Regions from separate parts of the Lactiplantibacillus sp. ME-2 genome, predicted to be linked through region 1. Evidence: riboswitches for the same ligand, from Rfam matches in the RefSeq annotation. Region 1 holds a riboswitch; the other holds the start of a gene.
What was found. A riboswitch is a leader RNA that binds a small molecule or an ion and turns the genes downstream of it on or off. The one in region 1 is predicted to bind preQ1.
Positions count from the first base shown of each region.

Region 2: it holds a riboswitch for preQ1, as region 1 does, so the genes downstream of both, MMY95_RS03140 (nucleoside hydrolase) here and MMY95_RS12575 (QueT transporter family protein) in region 1, are expected to answer to the same signal.

Region 1 covers NZ_JAKZEQ010000038.1:18,492-21,910, forward strand. The annotation lists gene MMY95_RS12565 (L,D-transpeptidase/peptidoglycan binding protein) at 1-401, shown strand, start outside; gene cbpA (cyclic di-AMP binding protein CbpA) at 556-1,194, shown strand; gene MMY95_RS12575 (QueT transporter family protein) at 1,472-1,978, opposite strand; PreQ1 riboswitch class I at 1,987-2,032, opposite strand; gene argF (ornithine carbamoyltransferase) at 2,087-3,109, opposite strand; gene MMY95_RS12585 (acetylornithine transaminase) at 3,102-3,419, opposite strand, start outside.
Region 2 covers NZ_JAKZEQ010000005.1:102,607-106,025, forward strand. The annotation lists gene MMY95_RS03130 (cation:proton antiporter) at 1-1,008, shown strand, start outside; gene MMY95_RS03135 (dihydrofolate reductase family protein) at 1,072-1,611, opposite strand; PreQ1 riboswitch class I at 1,969-2,013, shown strand; gene MMY95_RS03140 (nucleoside hydrolase) at 2,034-3,014, shown strand; gene MMY95_RS03145 (ECF transporter S component) at 3,011-3,419, shown strand, end outside.

The DNA of each region.
Region 1 (3,419 bases):
ACAAGGGCACCGACATCGGCAACACCTACGTCGAAGTTGATAAAGAAAATCAGCATATGTACGTCTACGTTGATGGGAAGCTCAAAGTTTCAACGGACATCGTTACTGGAAAGCCTGGTAAACACGCTACAACAACGGGTGTTTGGTACATCTGGAATAAGGAAAAGAACGCGACCCTTAAAGGTGATAATGACGATGGCTCAAGTTATTCCCAACCAGTTTCTTATTGGATGCCGTTCGATGACACTGGCGAAGGAATTCACGATTCTTCATGGCAAACTCAATATGGTGGTACTTGGTACAAGAAGCACGGCTCGCATGGTTGTGTGAACACCCCACCTTCTGTCATGAAAAAAGTTTTTGCTGCCGTGCCAGTCGGAACACCAGTCATTGTTTTCTAATTTAAATCTAATTTAACCAAGCCGGTCTGAATGTTATCAGGCCGGCTTTTTCATCCCTTTTAGCCGTCGTTTGATGTCATAATGATACGTGTAAGCGGTCGTTTTATGGTATTATTTATTAAAACAAACTAATAAATCTGGGGGACCAACTGCTATGCTATTAAAAACACTCGTAAAGCCTAAAGAACGCCTCGTCACCATTACGGCGGACGCGACCTTAGAGGACGCCTTAAAAGTCTTGGAGGATTCCGGCTTCCGCTGTATTCCAATCTTAGATGAAACCGGTCATATCTTTCGCGGCAACATCTATAAGATGCACATCTATCGGCACAAGTCACGGGGCGGCGACATGTCGCTTCCCGTGACGACCCTGCTTAAAAATGCCACGAAAACGATTCAAGTCGACTCCGCCTTCTACAACATCTTCTTCTCCATCAAAGATTTGCCATACATTGCGGTGCTCGATGAACACGGCTATTTCTATGGCATTCTCACTCATACGCGTCTGCTCGACATGCTCTCACAATCTTGGAACGTTAATGTTGGTAGCTATGTTTTAACAGTTGTCTCCGTTGGTGAACGTGGTGATCTTGCAGCCATGGCTAAGATTATCACGAAATATACTTCAATCGCCGGCTGCCTGACCTTAGACGTCCAAAACGGGACACTCGGTTATCGGACGCTCTTTACCTTGCCAGAAAATGTCGACAGTGAAAAGCTCAAACGAATTATCGACAACTTGAATCGCAAACAATTTAAAGTCATCGAAGTGGAAGATTTACAAGCTGAATAATCACAGTTGCCCCGAGGTTACCTTGGGGCTTTTTTTATGAGATGAATTTTCAGTTCAAAAGCGACCAGCTTAAGACTGCTGAAAACAGTTCGAATTAGGACGATCATTGCTGCCGAGCAGTTAACAATCCAAAACGCGTTGACCATTTCAAAATAATCAACCAAAAATCAAATTAACCACATTTCATTAAATGAATAAATAAGAGACCGGCGTAATATGCGAAAAACCATCTTCACATACTACGCCGGTCGTTCTTAATATTAAATTCAGTCACACCCTACTGAATCCGGTCACTAAAGTGCAAGACCCGATCCAAGCTGTACATAATTGGCGCAGTGATACTCATGATAATCAACTCTGATAAAGCAGTTGTTAGATACGTCGGCCAGAAAGCGACACCACTACTCATCATGGTAATCATCAGTGCGATCATAAACATCGAAACGGTGAATAGCGCGATATTCAGTAACATCCGTTGCCAAACCGTCTTCAATTTAGGGGCCAACCACGTCAATACCAGCAGGGCTAATAATGATTGGCCGCCACCAAAGAGAACGTTGAGGAGACTCGCACCGGGACCAAAAGCGTCAAACAAAATAACGCCAGCAACAATTCCCCAAATATACTTGCGATTGAACACGGCTAAGTGGTTCAACCCTTCAGAAACGCGGAATTGAATTGCGCCCGATGCCAAGCTAAAAGCTGCGGGGCCTAGGCATAGTACAACATACATTGCAGCGACTAGGGCGTTGATAATCCATGGTCGAATTTTTGATTGTGTCATTCGCTTAATTCCTCCTAGTTTTTTTAACGTGGGATGGTTACGAACCACGTATTGATTGAAACAAAGCGAATATAATCGTAGCACGCTCTAGTAGTTCCCGCAAGCTTGCTAATTGAAAATGCTGGTAGGAATAAATAAGTTACCTAATGTAGCCGCCATTACCGCCTTAATTGCTGGCATCCGGTTGCCGGCCTCTTCAAAGACGACCGCCTGCTTACTCTGGAAGACATCATCCGTAATTTCAAACGCCGTCATTCCGTACTGTTCGCCTAATTTGGCTCCCAGCTGCGTCTTTAGATCGTGTAGTGCTGGTAAGCAATGCATGACAATCGTCGATGACTTGCCAGTAGCTGCGAGCAACGCAGTATTAATTTGAAACGGCAATAGTTGCTTGATCCGCTCACCATAGTCGACCTGCTCGCCCATTGAGACCCAGACATCCGTATAAAGCGCATCAGCCTGAGTAACGGCTTGTTGCGGATCAGCCGTAATCACGACCGTGCTCCCAGCTGCCTGCGCATACTGTTGGGCCAACGCGACCACTGCTGGGGCTGGCTGTAACGCTACCGGGGCCCCGATAGCGATATTGATGCCGAGCATCGCTCCCGCCACAAGTAAACTATTAGCCATATTATTGCGACCATCACCAACGTACGCTAACGTCAACCCTTTTAAATGACCAAAATGTTCCTTTAATGTTAAAAAATCCGCTAAAATCTGCGTCGGGTGCCACTCATCGGTCAATCCGTTCCAGACTGGCACACCACTATAGGTCGCTAAGTCTTCGACCGTGCTTTGTTTAAAGCCCCGAAATTCAATACCATCATACATGGACCCCAGTACTTTCGCCGTATCAACAACTGACTCCTTCGTCCCGAATTGGATGTCGTCTTTACCCAAAAACTCTGGATTCGCGCCCAGATCATTAGCCGCCACAGTAAACGCAGAACGTGTCCGTGTCGACGTTTTTTCAAACAGCAACGCAATATTTTTTCCTTGTAAATAAGGGTGTGGGATATGGTGTGCTTTAAGGGTCTTCAAGTGACTAGCAAAGTCAATTAAGTAAGCTAATTCTGTTGGTGTATAGTCGATTTCCTTCAAGAATGACCGACCTTCAAATTGATTATTCATTCGTCGTGACCTCCGTTGTCAAAGTTGTCAGTACCTTTGCAATCAAGGCAATCCCAGCTAATAAATCGGCCGATTGCATCACAATTGGGGGTAACAAACGTAACGTATTATCGCCAGCTGATAACGTCAATAAGCCTTCTACTTGTAGCCGGGTAATGACTTGATTAACCGGGATTTGTTCATCTAAGTGGATTCCAATCATTAGGCCCTTCCCCGTGATTTGTTTCACTACCGGTATCGGTTCGACTTGAGTCGCTAGGGCTTGCCAGACAAGTTCGGCATGGGCTCGAACCGTCGTTAACAGCGCCGG
Region 2 (3,419 bases), on a different contig from region 1:
AAAGACTTCGCGGAGCTTGGCGTGATTATTTTAATGTTCATGGCCGGCTTAGAGAGCGATTTGAAATTGCTGAAGAAGTATTGGCGTCCTAGTTTGTTAGTTGCGGTCCTGGGGGTCATTCTACCCGTTGCGGTGATTGACTGGTGTAGCCAACTATTTCACCTTAACGCCACTGAAAGTTTGTTCTTGGGCGTAACCTTCGCGGCCACATCGGTTTCGATTTCAGTCGCGGTTCTCAAAGAGTTAGGCGCCCTCGATGGTAAAGAAGGGACGACGATTTTAGGTGCAGCGGTCGTTGATGACGTCCTGGCTGTTTTGATTCTGAGTTTGATGATCAGCTTATTTGGCAGTGAAGTCAGTGGTGGCGGTAGTCATGCCTCAACCAACTTGGGACTCTCGCTGGCGATTCAGTTGGCGTTCTTTGTGGCGCTGTACTTTGTGGTCAAGTGGGTAGTGCCACATTTAATGGCCGTGGGGCATGCCCTACTGGTTCCAACATCCATCACGCTGATGTCACTAGTGATTTGTTTTGGACTCTCATACTTAGCGGACGCAATCGGTTTAAGTGCCGTGATTGGCGCGTTTTTTGCCGGTATCGCCGTTGGTCAGACGGACTATCATGAAGTTATCGATGAGCATATTCAACCCATTGGTAATGCTGTATTTATCCCAGTCTTTTTCGTTAGTATTGGGCTGAATATGTCATTCAATGGTTTCTTGAACGATTTTTGGTTCATCGTTGTGATTACCGTTGCGGCAATTGCCACTAAGCTCATTGGTGCCGGGGTCGGCGCACGGTTAGCGGGTTTTAATTGGTTAAGCGGCTATGAGATTGGCGCCGGCATGGTGTCACGTGGGGAGATGGCCCTGATCATTGCACAGATTGGTTATCAAGGCAAATTACTATCAGCTGATCGTTATTCGGCAGTCATCACGGCAATCATTTTAACGACGCTGATTGCACCACTATTACTTCGTCAGGCGGTTAAACGCCAACGTGAAGCTTAAAGCAATTGAAAATCCCAACTTGTTTGCGTATTGCAAACGGGCTGGGATTTTTTAATCACGACATTATTCAGTTGTTAAACGTTGATAGTGGACTTCGGCGAGCTGACCATATCGATTGGTGTCAACTAATTCAAAGCGCTGTTGCTGGTCAATTGCTTTAAATAAGGGAATACCATCACCCAAAATGACTGGTGCAATCTGGATGTAGAGCTCATCAACTAAATCCGCAGCTAACAGCGGCATTAAGACGCCAGCACCGCCAACAATCCAAATATTTTTGCCAGCGGTACGGCGCAAGTCTTCGACGATCTTCGTGACGGGGGTATTGGTGAACTGGGTGCGTTCATCGCCGGTGTGGGGGTGGAAAGTCATGACAATATTGTGGGTCGCCGGATTATATGGATTAATGAGTTGATCAGTGGTTTGTTCCATCGTGTATTCGTAAGTATGGCGGCCCATGATGGCGGTATCAACTTGCTGCATAAATGCTCCGGTGGGGGCATCGTTGGCACCAGCTGTTTTGAACAGCCAGTCCAGCCGATTATCCTTAGTGGCTAAACAACCGTCAATTGAAATGGCCCCATAAAACTGAACTTTACGCATGATTCGACACCTACTTTATCTTTAGTAGTCATATTGTACCATGTTTTCCGGTCATTCACTTGCTGAACTCCGGTAAAAGTTCAGTAACATAATTAAATAATTGGTTCGAAATGGGAGGTAGGAAACTACTTAAGGTGTCGCTGGGAGCGTGTGAATGCTGCAAATAATGATGTTGTGGGGCTAATGAGAATGAGTATCCACAGCGGGTTGAGCAGGTCGTGGTGATCATTGTCGGAGAAGTAGCATACGGGCAATCAAGATGTGAGTTGAAGTAACGATTGGTGGTTTTCAAGGGCCCTACCGTCCGCTATAATTGGATTAGCATTTCATCACATACAGTTTGACCTAATTAGGCGAGCTGGCCTGGTTCGTAAACTTCCCAGGATAAAAAACCAAGAACTTCAGTTATCGGAGGTAAGAGAATGAATGCAACGCGTAACGTTATTATTGACTGTGATCCCGGGATCGATGATAGTTTAGCACTATTATTGGCTCTTAAATCACCGGCACTTAATGTGATTGGGATTACAATTGTTTGTGGGAACGTGCCAACCCATATCGGTGCGGAAAATGCACTGAAAATTTTAGATTTGGCTGACCGATTGGATATTCCAGTCTATTTGGGCGCTAATCGCCCATTGGAAGTCGCCTACACGAGTGCGCAAGACACCCACGGCGATGATGGCTTAGGGAATAGTCAGATTCCAGCGGTAACGGCGGTACGACCGATTCAAGATGCCGCTGGTTTTATTGAAGAGACGCTGATTGAAGCACCTGATACTTCGATTTTAGCGTTGGGACCGTTGACGAACATTGCAACGGTACTGCAACGTGATTCACGCTTATTTGAACAAGTCGATCAATTTACACTGATGGGTGGAAGTTATCGGAGTCACGGTAATTGTTCGCCAGTGGCTGAATACAACTTCTGGTGTGACCCGGATGCGGCCAAGGTCGTCTTTGACTTGATGCCTGTTCCCATTCAGATGGTTGGTTTAGACGTCACGCGTAACATCGTGTTGACACCCAGTTTATTAACGTATATTAAAGACGTCAATCCAGCAATGGGGGCGTTTATTGAGAAAATTACAACCTTTTATTTTGACTTTCATTGGGAATATGAACGGGTTATTGGTTGTGTGATCAATGATCCGTTGGCCGTGGCCGGAATGCTTGACCCAACGATTCTGAGTGGCTTTGAAAGCTACACGACGGTTGTGACGGATGGTGTCGCGCGTGGGCAGTCAATCGTGGATGATCATGATTTCTGGCACAACACACCCAATAGTCAAATCATGACGAAGGTTGACGTCGTAGCTTTTTGGCGGTTGTTCTTAGCGACTGTGGTCGGTGCGGCTGATCCTGATTTAACGCAAGTCTTGCACCAATTGGTGAGTGCATGAAGAGAATAAAAACGCGGGCAATTACGTTATTGGCGCTCTGCATTGCCCTGAATATTGTTGGCAGTAACATTGCCTTGATGTTAAAATTACCGATTTATTTAGATTCAATTGGTACCGTTTTGGCTGCTGCTGTGTTTGGACCACTGGGTGGAATGTTGGCCGGGGGTGCCACCGGAGTTATCGTGGGTGCGACGACAGACCTGTACTCGCTGTTCTTCATGCCCGTTCAACTGCTGACTGGGTTAGTTGCTGGTCTGCTATATCGGCGAATCAAGCCGGGCACGTGGCGGTCAAATTGGTGGCTAGCTGGTGTTATTTCACTTCCCGGAACACTTTTATCCACGGCGATTACGGTCATCTTATTTCATGGCATCACGTCGTCTGGTTCGAGCATGCTAGTCCAAT